3 regions of the Serratia sp. LTN-2 genome follow, and region 2 is predicted to be linked to each of the others. Evidence: predicted binding sites of a transcription regulator. Region 2 holds the regulator's gene; each other region holds the start of a gene.
What was found. Region 2 encodes PurR, which represses purine synthesis genes. Its sites were predicted from a motif close to CANGCAAACGTTTGCNTG; they were not measured.
Positions count from the first base shown of each region.

Region 1: the regulator PurR is predicted to act here: its motif matches at 2,417-2,434, upstream of purL (phosphoribosylformylglycinamidine synthase).
Region 3: the regulator PurR is predicted to act here: its motif matches at 3,732-3,749, upstream of purE (5-(carboxyamino)imidazole ribonucleotide mutase).

Region 1 is NZ_JCAXDO010000007.1:40,622-46,080, forward strand. It holds gene AC6BYQ_RS15055 (DUF2157 domain-containing protein) at 1-166, opposite strand, end outside; gene tadA (tRNA adenosine(34) deaminase TadA) at 284-790, shown strand; gene mltF (membrane-bound lytic murein transglycosylase MltF) at 791-2,251, opposite strand; gene purL (phosphoribosylformylglycinamidine synthase) at 2,529-5,459, shown strand, end outside.
Region 2 is NZ_JCAXDO010000011.1:105,703-111,161, reverse strand. It holds gene cfa (cyclopropane fatty acyl phospholipid synthase) at 12-1,163, opposite strand; gene punC (purine nucleoside transporter PunC) at 1,506-2,717, opposite strand; gene punR (DNA-binding transcriptional activator PunR) at 2,841-3,785, shown strand; gene purR (HTH-type transcriptional repressor PurR) at 3,782-4,807, opposite strand; gene cydH (cytochrome bd-I oxidase subunit CydH) at 5,132-5,221, shown strand; gene sodB (superoxide dismutase [Fe]) at 5,284-5,459, opposite strand, start outside.
Region 3 is NZ_JCAXDO010000004.1:281,738-287,196, reverse strand. It holds gene folD (bifunctional methylenetetrahydrofolate dehydrogenase/methenyltetrahydrofolate cyclohydrolase FolD) at 1-466, shown strand, start outside; gene ybcJ (ribosome-associated protein YbcJ) at 477-689, shown strand; gene cysS (cysteine--tRNA ligase) at 756-2,141, opposite strand; gene ppiB (peptidylprolyl isomerase B) at 2,451-2,945, shown strand; gene AC6BYQ_RS11230 (UDP-2,3-diacylglucosamine diphosphatase) at 2,956-3,678, shown strand; gene purE (5-(carboxyamino)imidazole ribonucleotide mutase) at 3,828-4,352, shown strand; gene purK (5-(carboxyamino)imidazole ribonucleotide synthase) at 4,349-5,416, shown strand.

The DNA of each region.
Region 1 (5,459 bases), on a different contig from region 2:
CCAGCGCGGCCAGAAACGCATAGCGCGCCAGCCGTCGCCAGTCGAAAGGCTGCACGTCCATATGCTGCAGCAGTTGCTGTTGTTGCTCGGGCGTTAAGGCGCCTTCGCCGACCCAGCCGTCCAGCGCCTTGCGCACCACGACGGCGTTCTTTTTACTGAGTTTCATGTTTCTTGTCCCTGAATCACCTGCTGATTCGGCCAGTATAGCCATTGTCGCGCGGTTACGACAAAGTGGGGCTAGTGTGTATAATGCCCGCCGCAAAAGCGCACGAGGAATTATGCGATGACTGAATATAACGATGAATACTGGATGCGTCAGGCATTGCGGTTGGCCCTGCGCGCGCAGGAAGAGGGCGAGGTGCCGGTGGGTGCGCTGCTGGTGCTGGACAATCAGGTCATCGGCGAGGGCTGGAACCGGCCGATAGGCCGCCACGATCCTACCGCACACGCCGAGATCATGGCGCTGCGCCAGGGCGGCGCGGTGCTGCAAAATTATCGCCTGCTGAACGCCACGCTGTACGTCACGCTGGAGCCCTGTGTGATGTGCGCCGGCGCGATGGTGCACAGCCGCATCCGTCGGCTGGTGTATGGCGCCGCCGACGAGAAAACCGGCGCTGCCGGTTCGCTGGTGGACATTCTGCGCCATCCGGGCATGAACCATCAGGTGGAGATCGTCTCGGGCGTGCTGGCGGACGAATGCGCCGCCACCCTGAGCAATTTCTTCCGCCTGCGCCGCGAACAGAAAAAAGCGCTCAGGCTGGCGCAACGGGCGGCGGATAAACCGGAATAATCAGTAGTTGAGCGCCAGTTCCGGCATCACCGTCGGATAGCCTTTCCCCAACGCCTCCTGCTCGGCGGCCGCCTGCGCCGCCTTTCTCTCTTTTTCCTGCAGATAGCCCACCAGGCTGACCTGGTAGCGGCGGATGTTTTCTACATAGTTGTAGGCTTCACGCCCGCGCGCATAGCCATAGGTCAGCTGCGGATAGTAGCGCTTTTGGCTGAGCATCGGCAGGCGCTGCTTGACGTCGACCCAGCTGTCCGGGTTGCCTTTTTGCGTCTTGGTCAGCTTGCGTGCGTCCAGCATATGGCCCCAACCCATGTTGTAGGCCGCCAGCGAGAACCAGATGCGTTCGTCTTCCGGCACGCTGTCCGGCACCTTGGCCATCAGCCGCTGCAGGTAAAGGGCGCCGCCCTGAATGCTCTCTTCCGGATCGAGGCGGTCATTGACCCCCAGACCGTCGGCGGTGGCGCGGGTCAGCATCATCAGGCCGCGCACGCCGGTGGGAGAGGTGGCCTGCGGATTCCAGTGCGATTCCTGATAGGCGATGGCCGCCAGCAGCTTCCAGTCGATCTCGTTGGCGTGCTTCTCGAACAGCGGGCGGAAGTTGGGCAGCACCGAGTCGATGGCCGACAGGAAGGTTTTGGTGTCCACATAGTCGAAGCTGCCGACGTGGCCGAGGTATTTCTCTTCCAGCCGCGCCAGGGTGCCGTCGTCCACCATCTGACTGTAGAAATCCAGCATCGCCGCGTACAGGCTGTCGTCGCCGTCGCGTTTGAGGTACCAGGTGACCGGTTCTTCGTCGGTGACGTCGAACGCCACCGCCAGCTGCGGATGGATGCGCTGCAGCAGCGCGATGGTCACCGAATCGCCGAGGGTGTAATCCAGCTTGCCGTCGGCAACCCGTTCCAGCAGCTCTTTGGAGGTGAGATCGCTGGAGGACTCCCAGGCGAGGTCCGGGTATTTATCCTGCTTGAGCTGCTTTAGCGTGCTGACGTGCGCGGAACCGGAGGCGACCGCCAGCTTGCCTTTAATGTCAGCGAAGCTTTTCGGCCGCGCGGTGCCCAGCCGGTACACCAGCTGTTGGGAAACGGAATAGTAGGCCGGGCCGGTGCGCGCGCGGCTGAGGCGCTCCTGGTTGTAGATCAGGCCCGCCGCCAGCAGGTCGGCGTCATCGTCGTCCAGATCGTCGAACAGGTCATTGATGTTCTGATGGGGGATCACCACCAGCTTCACCCCGAGGTAGTTGGCGAAGCGCTTGGCCAGTTCGTAGTCGAGCCCACCCGGCCCTTGCTTGGTGTTGAAATAGGTCAGCGGTGAATTCAGCGTGCTGATACGCAACTCGCCGCGGGAAATGATCTCCTGGAGTTGCCCGCCCTGGCCGCTGCGCCAGGTGATGTTGGGCCACAGCGCGAGAGCCAGAAGCAGGGTGACAACGCCGATGAGGATGTAGTTTATTTTAAGACGTTTCAAATAGTTATCCAGTGGTGGCACAGGTACACCGGCGACGGCAGCCACGACTTTTCTCATGGTTAAATCACCAGTGCGGGGGCATTTTGCGCAACAAAACGCCAGTGTGCAACTTTATTGACACGTTATGACAATTCGACGGTGCGGCACGCTTTTATCAATAATCCCTACGCAAACGGTTTCGTCGGCGCGGAGGATTCTCTATAATGACGCGCGTTTTCCCCTGTTGCGCCCAATGAAGCGTCTTATCCGTCGCTTCGAAGACGAGAGAACTTTGATTATGGAAATTCTGCGTGGTTCGCCCGCTTTATCGGCTTTTCGCATTACCAAACTGCTGTCCCGCTGTCAGGACGCCCACCTGCCCGTCAGTGATATCTACGCCGAGTACGTCCACTTTGCCGATGTCAGCGCACCGTTAAGTGCCGAAGAACACGCCAAACTTCAGCGTCTGCTCAAGTACGGTCCTTCTCTCGCCGAACACGCCCCTGAAGGCCGGCTGCTGCTGGTTACGCCGCGTCCGGGCACCATTTCACCCTGGTCTTCCAAAGCCACCGACATCGCCCACAACTGCGGTCTGCAACAGGTGCTGCGGCTGGAGCGCGGTCTGGCGTTCTACGTCAAGGCGCCTGAACTGACGGAAGCCCAGTGGCGGCAGCTTGCAGCGCTGCTGCACGATCGCATGATGGAAACCGTCTTCAGCGAGCTGCAACAGGCCGAACAGCTGTTCGCGCACCATCAGCCGGCGCCGTATCAGTCGGTCGACGTGCTGGGCGCAGGGCGCGCCGCGCTGGAGCAGGCCAACGTCCGGCTCGGCCTGGCGCTGGCGCAGGATGAGATCGACTACCTGCTGAATGCCTTTACCGGTTTGGGGCGCAACCCGACGGATATCGAACTTTATATGTTCGCGCAGGCCAACTCCGAGCACTGCCGCCACAAGATTTTCAACGCCGACTGGATCATCGACGGCGAGCAGCAGCCCAAGTCGCTGTTCAAAATGATCAAGAATACCTACGAGCAGACGCCGGACTACGTGCTGTCGGCTTATAAAGACAACGCCGCCGTGATGGAAGGCTCGCAGGTCGGCCGCTTCTTCGCCGCGCCGGAGAACGGCACGTACGATTATCATCAGGAAGAAGCGCACATCCTGATGAAAGTGGAAACCCACAACCACCCGACGGCGATCTCGCCGTGGCCGGGCGCCGCGACCGGCTCCGGCGGCGAGATCCGCGACGAGGGCGCTACCGGCCGGGGCGCCAAGCCGAAGGCTGGTCTGGTGGGCTTCTCGGTGTCCAACCTGCGCATTCCCGGCTTTGAACAGCCGTGGGAGCAAGATTTCGGCAAGCCGGAACGCATCGTCACCGCGCTGGATATCATGACCGAAGGCCCGCTGGGCGGCGCGGCGTTCAACAACGAATTCGGCCGGCCGGCGCTGCTGGGCTACTTCCGTACCTATGAAGAGCGTGTCAACAGCCACAACGGCGTTGAGCTGCGCGGCTACCACAAACCGATCATGCTGGCGGGCGGCATCGGCAACATCCGCGCCGATCACGTGCAGAAAGGGGAAATCACCGTCGGCGCCAAGCTGGTGGTGCTGGGCGGCCCGGCGATGAATATCGGCCTGGGCGGCGGCGCGGCGTCCTCGATGGCGTCCGGTCAGTCCGACGCCGATCTGGATTTCGCTTCGGTGCAGCGCGACAACCCGGAAATGGAACGCCGCTGTCAGGAAGTGATCGACCGCTGCTGGCAGCTGGGCGACCAGAACCCGATCCTGTTCATTCATGACGTCGGCGCCGGCGGCCTGTCCAACGCCATGCCGGAGCTGGTGAGCGACGGCGGCCGCGGCGGCCGTTTCGAACTGCGCGATATTCTCAACGACGAGCCGGGCATGAGTCCGCTGGAAGTGTGGTGCAACGAATCGCAGGAACGTTACGTGATGGCGATCGCCCCGGCGCAGATGGCGCAGTTCGACGAGATCTGCCGCCGCGAACGCGCGCCTTACGCGGTGATCGGCGAAGCGACCGAAGAGCAGCACCTGACGCTGAACGATAGCCACTTCGACAATCAACCGATCGACATGCCGCTGGACGTGCTGCTCGGCAAGACGCCGAAGATGACCCGCGACGTCACGCGCCTGCAGGCGCGTGGCCAGGCGGTACAGCGCGAAAACATCACCCTGGCCGATGCGGTGAAACGCGTGCTGCATCTGCCGGCCGTTGCGGAGAAGACCTTCCTGATCACCATCGGCGACCGCACCGTCACCGGCATGGTGGCGCGTGATCAGATGGTCGGCCCGTGGCAGATCCCGGTGGCCGACTGCGCGGTCACTACCGCCAGCCTGGACAGCTACTACGGCGAAGCGATGTCGATCGGCGAACGCGCGCCGGTGGCGCTGCTGGACTTCGCCGCCTCCGGTCGCCTGGCGGTCGGGGAAGCGCTGACCAACCTGGCTGCCACCGAGATCGGTAGCCTGAAGCGCGTGAAGCTGTCCGCCAACTGGATGGCCGCCGCCGGCCACCCGGGCGAAGACGCCGGTCTGTACGAAGCGGTGAAAGCGGTGGGCGAAGAGCTGTGCCCGGCGCTGGGCATCACCATTCCGGTGGGCAAAGACTCCATGTCGATGAAAACCCGTTGGCAGGAAGGCAACGAACAGCGTGAAATGACCTCGCCGCTGTCGCTGGTCATCACCGCTTTCGCCCGCGTGGAAGACGTGCGCGGCACCGTGACGCCACAGCTGCGCACCGATAAGGGCGACAACGCGCTGCTGCTGATCGACTTGGGCAACGGCCATAACGCGCTGGGCGCCACCGCGCTGGCGCAGGTTTATCGCCAACTGGGCGACAAACCGGCCGACGTGCGCGACGTCGCGCAGCTGGCGGGCTTCTTCAACGCCATGCAGCAGTTGGTGGCCGATCGCGCGCTGCTGGCTTATCACGACCGCGCCGACGGCGGCCTGCTGGTGACGCTGGCGGAGATGGCCTTCGCCGGCCACTGCGGCGTGGACGTTAACCTGGACGGCCTCGGCGACGATGCGTTGGCGGTGCTGTTCAACGAAGAACTGGGCGCGGTGATTCAGGTGAGCGCCGAACGTCTCGACGACGTGAAGCAGGCGTTCGCTCAACACGGTTTGACCGACAACGTGCATCACATCGGCAGCGCGCAGGCCGGCGATCGTTTCGTCATTCAGCAACACGGCAAGGCGCTGTACAGCGAA
Region 2 (5,459 bases):
CGGGAAAGCGTTCAGCGGGAGACGCGAATCCCGCCTTCAACGCCTTTCGGGCTGAACACCACCTGCCAGAGCTGCAGATCGCGCGCCCGGAACGCACCGGCACAGGCGTTCAGGTAATAACTGAACATCCGCTCGAAGCGCTCGGAATAGCGCTCGGCGAGCTGTGGCCACGCCTGTTTGAAACGCTCGAACCAGGCCATCAGCGTGCGGTCGTAATCGGCGCCGATGTTGTGCCAATCTTCCATCACGAAGTGGCCTTCGCTGGCCTCGGCGATATGGCTCACCGACGGCAGACAGCCGTTCGGGAAGATATATTTGTTGATCCACGGATCGACGTTCATGTCGGTCTTGTTGGAGCCGATGGTGTGCAGCAGGAACAGCCCGTGCGGCACCAGATTGCGCTCTACCACGTTGAAATAGGTGCGGTAGTTTTTCGGCCCGACGTGCTCGAACATGCCGACCGAGACGATGCGATCGAACTGCTGATGCAGGTCGCGGTAATCCTGCAGCAGGATCTGCACATCGAGTCCGGCGCAGCGCGCCTGAGCCAGCTTCTGCTGTTCGGCGGAAATGGTCACGCCAACCACCGACACGCCGTAGTTTTTCGCCGCGTAGGCGGAGAGGCCGCCCCAACCGCAGCCGATGTCCAGCAAGCGCATGCCCGGCTGCAGCTGCAGTTTCTCGCAGATCATCCGCAGTTTCGCTTCCTGCGCCTCTTCCAGCGTGGTGGCGTCTTTCCAGTAGCCGCAGGAATATTGCATGTAAGGATCGAGCATCAGGGTAAACAGATCGTTGCCGAGATCGTAATGCTCTTTGCCGACGATCCAGGCGCGCTTTTTCGATTGCAGATTGGTCAGGCGCGCGGCGGCGATACGCAGGGTATCTTTCAGGTGGTGGGGGAGTTTTTTCTCCAGCCCGGCGCTGACCACGCGCTGGAAGAACATATCCAGCCGCTCGCACTCCCACCAGCCGTCCATATAGCTTTCGCCCAGGCCCAACGAGCCTTGCTGCAACACGCGTTTAAAGAATTCGGGGTTTTTAACCTGAATATCGAAGGGGCGCGAACCGTTGATTTCAATGCCGGCCAGGCCGAGCATTTCATGCGCGATACGGTACCACTGATTGTCCTGGATACTCAGATCTTCTATACACGATGAACTCATAGCTTCTCCATCACCTTCTTCTGACTGATGACCCGTTAGGAAACAGCTTAGACAATTTCTGCGGGTGCATACGTTTACCGGCGGAAAATAGGCCCGCGGCGTCTGATATCCGACTATGAACAGAGGAAATTTTAAGAAGCTACCCGGCGCAAATGGCGCGGGATGAACGCATCCTTAAAAAGAGTGTGACGCAAGACGCGTACACAAGCGCTAATTGAGATATAAAGATTATAAGGTGTTACTTTACAAGGTTGTTTTTGAGTATAGGCGTGCGGAGGCGTCGACTCAACAGTAAATCGCACTCGGCACGCATATTCTTTAAGTGATTATTAAGCTTGGCAATTATGACGCTGAGTTAGCATGTTCCCGCTGCGCCTTTTGCTGCGCATCGGCCGTTTTCCCCCGCTGCAGGAAATACCCCAGCGCGGCCAGAATCACCGTAGACACCATTACCGTCACCGTCGCCAACAGCGGCTGGGCAATAAACGCCGATACCAGCATGCTCGCCACAAAACACAGCCCCAGCTGCAGCGTATTTTGCAGCGCGGCGGCTTTGCCGCTGCTTTCCGGGAACGGCATCAGCGCATTCGCCACCATAATCGGGTAGCCGGCGCCATTGACCAGCGCCATCACGCAGAACGGGATCAGCAGCGTGGTGAGCGTCGGAGAGGTCAGCGTCGCCACCAGATACAGCGCCACCATGCTGACACCATAAGCTACCAGCAGCCACGGCAGCAGAGTTTTGCCATTGATGCGCTTGAGCGCGGCGCGGCAGCCGTAGCCGCCCAGCAGGAAGGCCAGCGTTTGCGGCACATAGCTCAGACCGATGTCGCTCGGGCTATAGCCCATATCGCCGAGGATAAACGGCGAACCGGTCAGCCAGGCGAAGAAACCGGCCGAGCAGGCGGCGTACATAGTGACGTTGCCGCTGAACACCGGAGATTTCAACAGTTGCCAGAAGCTGACGCCGTTTTTTGGCGCGTCGGTGGCGGGTTGCGTTTTGGCGCGCTCTTTGAGCATCAACGTCGGCAGCAGCAGCAGCGCGGTGATCACCAACAGCGCGGCGAAGATCGCCCGCCAGCTGGCGTGGTTCAGCAGCCAGGCGCCAAGCAGCGGGGCCAACGCCGGTGACAGCGCCACCAGCGGCATTATGGTGGCGAACACGCGGTTGGCCTGACCTTCACGATAACGGTCGACCACCAGCGCTTGCCAGATGGCGGTGGCGGAACAGACGCCGACGGCCTGAATAAAGCGCAGGATCCACAGCTGCAGGGCGTTTTCCACCCACAGCATGCCGAGGCAGCCGAGGGCGAACAGCGTCAGGCCAATCAATAATACCGGTTTACGCCCCAGGCGATCGGAGAGCGGCCCCCACAGCAGCTGCGCGAAGGCGAAGCCGGCCAGGAAGATGCTCAGGCTGGCGCTCACGGCGCCGGCGGAGATTTGCAGTTCTTCGCGCATGGCGCCGAAGGCAGGCAGATACATATCGGTCGCCAGATAACCCAACATGCTCAGGCCGGCGAGGTAGAACATAAAGCCAAAAGAATTTCGCATGGTATTTCTCGTTAATATTTTAGTGTCGCAGGTTTTTAGCGCCGGCCAGTGTATCCGGCTGGATCTCTGCTTGTGAAACGGTAATATTTGCAAAGTGCTGTTAAAAAAATTGAAGGCAAAGCGATGTGGTCTGAATATTCACTTGAAGTCGTCGACGCGGTAGCGCGCACCGGCAGTTTCAGCGCGGCGGCGCAGGAGCTGCACCGGGTGCCGTCGGCGGTGAGTTATACCGTGCGGCAGCTGGAGCAATGGCTGGCGGTGCCGCTGTTTGAGCGGCGTCACCGCGATGTGGAGCTGACGCCGGCCGGTGCGTTGTTTATCAAGGATGCGCGAGCTGTTATCAAAAAAATGCTCGACACCCGCCGGCACTGTCAGCAGGTGGCCAACGGTTGGCGCGGTCAGCTGAATATCGCGGTGGATATCATCGTCAAACCGCAGCGCAGCCGCCAGCTGGTACTGGATTTCTACCGCCATTTCCCCGACGTCGAGTTGATGCTGCAACCCGAGGTGTTCAACGGCGTCTGGGATGCGCTGGCGGACGGCAGGGCGGACATGGCGATCGGTGCCACGCGTGCGGTGCCGGTCGGCGGCGGTTTTGCCTTCCGCGACATGGGCTATATGAACTGGCTGTGCGTAGTCAGCCCGCAACACCCGCTGGCGCAGCTGGCGGGGCCGCTGCACGACGATCAGTTGCGGCCGTACCCTTCGCTTTGTCTGGAGGACACCTCGCGCAATTTGCCCAAGCGCGTCACCTGGACGCTGGATAACCAGCGGCGGCTGGTGGTGCCGGACTGGACGTCGGCGCTCGACTGTTTGTGCGCCGGGCTGTGCGTCGGCATGATGCCGGCACATCGGGCGCTGCCGCTGGTGCAGCGCGGTGAGCTGAAGGCGTTGCAGCTGCAGCAGCCGTTTCCCGCCAGCCCTTGCTGCCTGACCTGGCAGCAGGATAAACCGTCACCGGCGATGAGTTGGCTACTGGCGTATCTGGGCGATGGGGAGACGCTGAATCAGGAGTGGCTGAGCGAGGCGGCACCGGAAGCCGTGCAGGCTTCCGGCTCAGGGGATTAGCGGCGGTAGTCGATGAACGGGCCATCGGCGACCGAGCGGCGTTCGATCAGCTTCGGATGCACTTCGATCACCTGCGACTCTTCGCGCTTGCTGATGATGCGATCCAGCAGCATGGTGAAGGCCATTTCGCCCAGGCGTTCTTTCGGCTGATGAATGGTGGTCAGCGCCGGGGTGAAGTAGCGGGCGTTGCGCACGTTGTCGTAGCCGATTACGGAAATATCCTGCGGCACCCGCAGCCCCAGTTCGTCGGCGGCGCAGATGGCGCCCATCGCCATGATGTCGCCGCCGCAGAATACCGCAGTCGGCCGCTGTTTTTGCGACAGGATCTGGTGCATCGCCTTGTAACCGGATTCCGGCTCGAAGTCGCCCTGCACGATCCACTCTTCGCGAATGTCGATCTGCGCTTCCTGCAGCGCCTTCATAAAGCCTTGATGACGGCCGCCGCCGGTATTGCGCGACAGCTGGCCCGGGATGGCGCCGATATCGCGGTGGCCGCGTTCTATCAGGTAACGGCCGGCCAGATAGCCGCCTTCGAAGGCGTTATCGATGATGGTGTCGGTGAAGTCGCCGCGCGCCGCGCCCCAGTCCATCACCACCATCGGGATGTTACGGTAGTCTTCCAGCATGCCCAGCAGCTGATCCGGGTATTCGGAACACATCACCAGCAGGCCGTCGACGCGCTTTTGCGCCAGCATCGCCAGGTAGGCGCGCTGTTTGTCCAGGTTGTTGTGCGAGTTGCACAGGATCAGGGTGTAGCCTTTGCTGTAGCAACTGTTTTCCACCGCTTCGATCACTTCGGCGAAGTAGGGGGCTTCACTCGAGGTGGCCAGCAGGCCGATCGACTTGGTGTGATTGACTTTCAGGCTGCGCGCCACGGCGCTCGGCGAGTAGTGCAGTTCTTTGATGGCGGCCCACACGGCCGCTTTGGTCTCTTCGGCGACGAAACGAGTCTTATTGATGACGTGCGAAACGGTGGTGGTGGAAACGCCCGCGCGTTTGGCCACATCTTTAATCGTTGCCATGTAAGGAATGACTCCTGAACTCACATGTTTACAGCATGTAAGTGTGATGTTAATCGTTTGCCTACGTAGATCCTTCTCCAGAGAAGCGAAAACTGAGTTTTTAGTGTGTTGAAGTCTTCAGCGCTTAATCAGGAGGGGCATGGATGCCGGTACGCAGTTGTGAACTGCGAATTTTGTCGCATATTGAGCAAAAGTGGAAGAGGTAATCGATATTATAAACCGGGAAATGATAACAAGATTTTATCGGCGAACTGTGGGAAAATGATTTGACGTACTAATTGTACGCCTTTTATCCTTAGGAAAGCCCATTTTAAAGGAGTTGTCATGGATACCGAATTGAAGATGTCGCTGTTCACCACCGTTTGCGCGCTGGCGGTCATTATCGCTTTCAGCTTCGTTGCCGCGTTGAACTGATTTCCCTCCGGCGCTAAAAAAGGCGCAGCTTGGCTGCGCCTCGTCACATCAGAAACCGGTGCTTACGCTAGGTTTTCCGCTGCGAAGGTCCAGTTGACCAACGCCCAGAAGTTTTCCAGGTATTTTGGACGCGCATTGCGGTAATCGATGTAATACGCGTGTTCCCACACGTCAACGGTCAGCAGCGGTTTGTCTTCACCGGTCAGCGGGGTTGCCGCGTTAGAGGTGTTGACGATCG
Region 3 (5,459 bases), on a different contig from region 2:
CGCGCCTAAGCTGCGCCCGTGCACCCCGCGCGGCATCGTTACCCTGCTGGAGCGTTATAACATCGATACCTACGGCCTGAACGCCGTGGTGGTCGGCGCCTCCAACATCGTCGGCCGCCCGATGAGCATGGAACTGCTGCTGGCCGGCTGCACCACTACGGTCACCCACCGCTTCACCAAAAATCTGCGTCATCACGTCGAGAACGCCGATCTGCTGGTGGTGGCGGTCGGCAAGCCGGGCTTCATTCCGGGCGACTGGATTAAACCGGGCGCCATCGTGGTGGACGTCGGCATCAACCGCCTGGAAAGCGGTAAAGTGGTGGGCGATGTCGACTTCGACGCCGCCAGCGAGCGCGCCGCCTACATCACCCCGGTGCCGGGTGGCGTTGGCCCGATGACCGTTGCTACACTGATCCAAAATACCTTGCAGGCCTGCGAGGAATATCACGACGTTCAACCTAAATAAGTAAGGCAGTATGGAAATTTTCAATCTGGACAATCATCCCCACGTCGAACTGTGCGATCTGCTGAAGTTCCAGGGCTGGTGTGAAAGCGGCGGCGCCGCCAAAGAAGTCATCGCCGAAGGGCGGGTGAAAGTCGACGGCAAGGTCGAAACCCGCAAACGCTGCAAGATCGTCGCCGATCAGGTGGTGGAGTTCGACGGCGGCAAGGTCGTGGTCAAGCCATAACCCTCGGTTGTCGCAATAGAAAAAGGCGCTGAATTCAGCGCCTTTTTTGTTTTTCCTGCGGCCGGATTACTTGCGACGCCAGGTGGTGCCCTGTGGGCCGTCTTCCAGCACAATGTTCATCTCGTTCAAGCGATCGCGAGCGGCATCCGCCAACGCCCAGTCCTTGGCGGCACGCGCTTCGTTACGCTGCTTGATCAGCGCTTCGATCTCCGCCACTTCGCCGTCGTCAACCTGAGCGCCCCCTTGCAGGAATTGCTCTGGCTCCTGCTGCAGCAGGCCGAGTACGTTCGCCAGCTTGCGCAATTCCGCCGCCATGCCGTTGGCCGCCGCCATGTCTTCCCCTTTCAGGCGGTTCACTTCGCGCGCCAGATCGAACAGCGCCGAGTAGGCTTCCGGGGTGTTGAAGTCGTCGTCCATCGCTTCGCGGAAGCGGGCTTCCAACGCTTCGCCGCCGGCCGGCGCGGCATTGGCGTCGGTGCCGCGCAGCGCGGTATAGAGACGCTCCAGCGCGGTACGCGCCTGCTTGAGGTTCTCTTCGCTGTAGTTCAGCTGGCTGCGATAGTGGCCGGACATCAGGAAGTAACGCACCGTCTCCGCATCGTAATGCCCGAGCACGTCGCGGATGGTGAAGAAGTTATCCAGCGATTTGGACATCTTCTCTTTGTCGATCATCACCATGCCGGAGTGCATCCAGTAATTGACGTACGGGCCATCGTGGGCGCAGCTCGACTGCGCGATCTCGTTCTCGTGGTGCGGGAACATCAGATCGGAACCACCGCCGTGGATATCGAAGTGGGTGCCCAGCTGCTTGCAGTTCATGGCGGAGCATTCGATATGCCAGCCTGGGCGGCCCGGCCCCCACGGCGACTGCCAGCTCGGCTCGCCCGGCTTGGACATCTTCCACAGCACGAAGTCCATCGGGTTGCGCTTCACGTCGTCGATCTCCACACGCGCGCCGGCCTGCAGTTGATCCAGATCCTGGCGCGACAGCAGCCCGTATTGCGGATCGCTGTCGATGGAGAACATCACGTCGCCGTTGCTGGCCACGTAGGCGTGTTCGCGATCGATCAGGCGCTGGGTGATCTCGATGATCTCGGCGATATGCTGGGTCGCGCGCGGTTCACTGTCCGGGCGATCGATCAGCAGCGCGTCGAAGTCGGCGTGCATTTCCGCCAGCATGCGTTCGGTCAGCTGATCGCAGGTCTCATGATTTTCCGCCGCGCGGCGAATGATTTTGTCGTCCACGTCGGTGACGTTGCGCACGTAGTTCAGCGAATAGCCGAGATAGCGCAGGTAACGCGCCACCACGTCGAAAGCGACAAAGGTACGACCGTGGCCGATGTGACACAGGTCATAGATGGTTACCCCGCACACGTACATGCCCACTTTCCCGGCATGAATGGGTTTGAATTCCTCTTTTTGACGACTCAGGGTATTAAAAATCTTTAGCATCGGGAGATTCCGTGGTGTGCGTGATAACAAAAAAGATAACCGGGCCTCAGGTTTTCCGCCCGGTAGCGTATTGAAACCTGAAGCCTGATCTATTGCAAGGTTAAGGCCATGCTTTGCTGGCTTCACGCGAATAAAATGCGCAAAATTCGGCGGTTGGCATAATTGTTATAATATAACACAAATGCAATTACCACAGACAGTGCGCGGTTGAGCCGCTGCTGACTCGCTGGGGTGGATATGTTATAAGGGCGGTCTGAATGTTCACTCGCTTTACGTGACGTCTCACTTCACCTTGTTAGGATTAAAACTATGGTTACTTTCCACACCAATCACGGCGATATCGTTATCAAGACCTTTGCTGACAAAGCGCCGGTTACCGTTGAAAACTTCCTGAACTACTGCCGCGCCGGTTTCTACGACAACACCATCTTCCACCGTGTGATCAACGGCTTTATGATCCAGGGCGGCGGCTTTGAACCCGGCATGAACCAGAAAGCGACCAACGCGACCATCAAGAACGAAGCCAACAACGGTCTGAAAAACACCATCGGCACCCTGGCAATGGCGCGCACCAACGATCCGCACTCCGCCACCGCACAGTTCTTCATCAACGTAGCCGACAACGACTTCCTGAACTTCCGCGGCGAAAACGTGCAGGGCTGGGGCTACTGCGTGTTTGCTGAAGTGGTTGAAGGCATGGACGTGGTCAACAAGATCAAAGGCGTGAAAACCGGCCGCAGCGGCATGCACCAAGACGTACCGGTAGAAGACGTTGTGATCAACAGCGTGACCGTCAGCGAGTAATCGCGGCTGCATGAGTACGCTGTTCATCGCAGATCTGCACTTGTGCGCACAGGAACCGGCAATCACTGCCGGTTTTCTGCGTTTTTTACGGCGCGAAGCGATTCACGCCGACGCGCTGTACATCCTCGGCGACCTGTTTGAAGCCTGGATCGGCGACGACGATCCCGAGCCGCTGCACGCGGAGATCGCCGCGGCGCTGAAGGCGCTGCAACAGGCCGGCGTGCCCTGCTATTTCATCCACGGCAACCGTGATTTTCTGCTCGGCAAACGCTTTGCCCGCGCCAGCGGCATGCAGCTGCTGCCGGAAGAAAAAGTGCTGGAACTGTACGGCCGCAGGATCCTGATCCTGCACGGCGACACGCTGTGCACCGACGATCAGGCCTATCAGCAATTCCGCCGCAAGGTGCACAACCCGCTGATTCAAAAACTGTTCCTGGCGCTGCCGCTGCGCTGGAGACTGAAGATCGCCGCTAAAATGCGCGCCCGCAGCCAACAATCCAACCAGTACAAGTCGGAAGCCATCATGGACGTCAACCCGCAGGCGGTCGAGCAAACGATGCTGCGCCACGACGTGCACTGGATGATCCACGGCCATACCCATCGCCCGGCGGTGCACCGGCTGGCGTTGAGCAACGGCGAAGCCCATCGCGCGGTGCTGGGCGCCTGGCACGTCGAAGGATCGATGATCAAAGTCAGCGCCGACGCCGTCGAGCTGATTCAATTCCCATTCTGAGTTCCGGACTGGCGCGCGAGTGAAAATTCGCGCTTTCGCCGGTGAAAACCGGCGACGCAACCGTTTTCCTCGCCGTGCGCTCATGGTATGCTCTACGCCCTCATTCGGTCCTCAGCCGACGCCAGACAAACCACAGGAGCCTTACACCCATGGGAGCCAACGCCGCTTCAGCCGCCAATGCCGGGGCTAAAATCGCAATTGTAATGGGATCGAAAAGTGACTGGGCCACCATGCAGTTCGCCGCAGAAGTCCTGACCCAGCTCGATGTCCCCTTCCATGTCGAAGTCGTTTCCGCTCACCGCACGCCGGACAAGCTGTTCAGCTTCGCCGAGCAGGCTACCGCCAACGGCTTTGACGTGATCATCGCCGGCGCCGGCGGTGCGGCGCACCTGCCGGGCATGCTGGCGGCGAAAACCCTGGTGCCGGTGCTGGGCGTGCCGGTGCAAAGCGCCGCGCTGAGCGGCGTGGACAGCCTCTACTCCATCGTGCAAATGCCGCGCGGCATCCCGGTCGGCACGTTGGCGATCGGCAAAGCCGGCGCCGCCAACGCCGGGCTGCTGGCGATGCAGATCCTGGCGTTGCACGACGCCGCGCTGGCGCAGCGTTTGGCGAACTGGCGTCAGGCGCAGACCGACGACGTCTTGAACCACCCCGATCCGCGGGAGGACGCATGAAGCCGGTTTGCGTACTGGGCAACGGCCAGTTGGGGCGCATGCTGCGCCAGGCCGGCGAACCGCTGGGCATCGCCGTTTACCCCGTCGGCATCGATGCCGAGCCCGAGGCGGTGCCGTATCAGAACAGCGTCATTACCGCCGAGATCGAACGCTGGCCGGAAACCGCGCTGACGCGCGAACTGGCGACCCACAGCGCCTTCGTCAACCGCGACATCTTCCCGCGTCTGGCGGATCGCCTGACGCAAAAACAGCTGCTCGACCAGCTCGGCCTGGCGACCGCGCCGTGGCAGCTGCTGGCGAGCGCCGCCGAATGGCCGCAGGTGTTCGCTTCGCTGGGCGAGCTGGCGATCGTCAAACGCCGAGTCGGTGGCTATGACGGCCGCGGCCAATGGCGCTTGCGTCCGGGCCAGGAAGCCGAACTGCCGGCCGACGCCTATGGCGAGTGCATCGTCGAGCAAGGCATCAATTTCTCCGGCGAAGTGTCGCTGGTAGGCGCGCGCGGCCACGACGGGCGTTCGGTATTCTACCCGCTGACCCATAACCTGCATGAAGACGGCATCCTGCGCACCAGCGTGGCGCTGCCGCAGCCCAACCCGGCGCTGCAGCAACAGGCCGAGCGGATGCTGGCGGCGATCCTGAACGAGCTGAACTACGTCGGCGTGATGGCGATGGAGTGCTTTATCGTCGGCGATCGGCTGCTGATCAACGAACTGGCACCGCGCGTGCACAACAGCGGCCACTGGACGCAAAACGGCGCGTCCATCAGCCAGTTCGAGCTGCACCTGCGCGCCATCCTCGGCCTGCCGCTGCCGCAGCCGGTGGTGAGCACGCCGTCGGTGATGGTCAACCTGATCGGCACCGCCGTCAACGAACAGTGGCTGTCGCTGCCGCTGGTGCACCTGCACTGGTATGAGAAAGAGGTGCGCCCTGGCCGCAAGGTCGGCCACCTCAATCTGAACGACCCGAGCGCCGCCGATCTGCGCCAGGCGCTGCAGGCGCTGGCGCCGCTGCTGCCGGGCGAATACCAAAGCGGGCTGGCCTGGGCACAGCAGAAGCTGGCCTAAGGCACCGCCGCCGAAAGTAAAAGGGGTTAGCCTTAGGCTAACC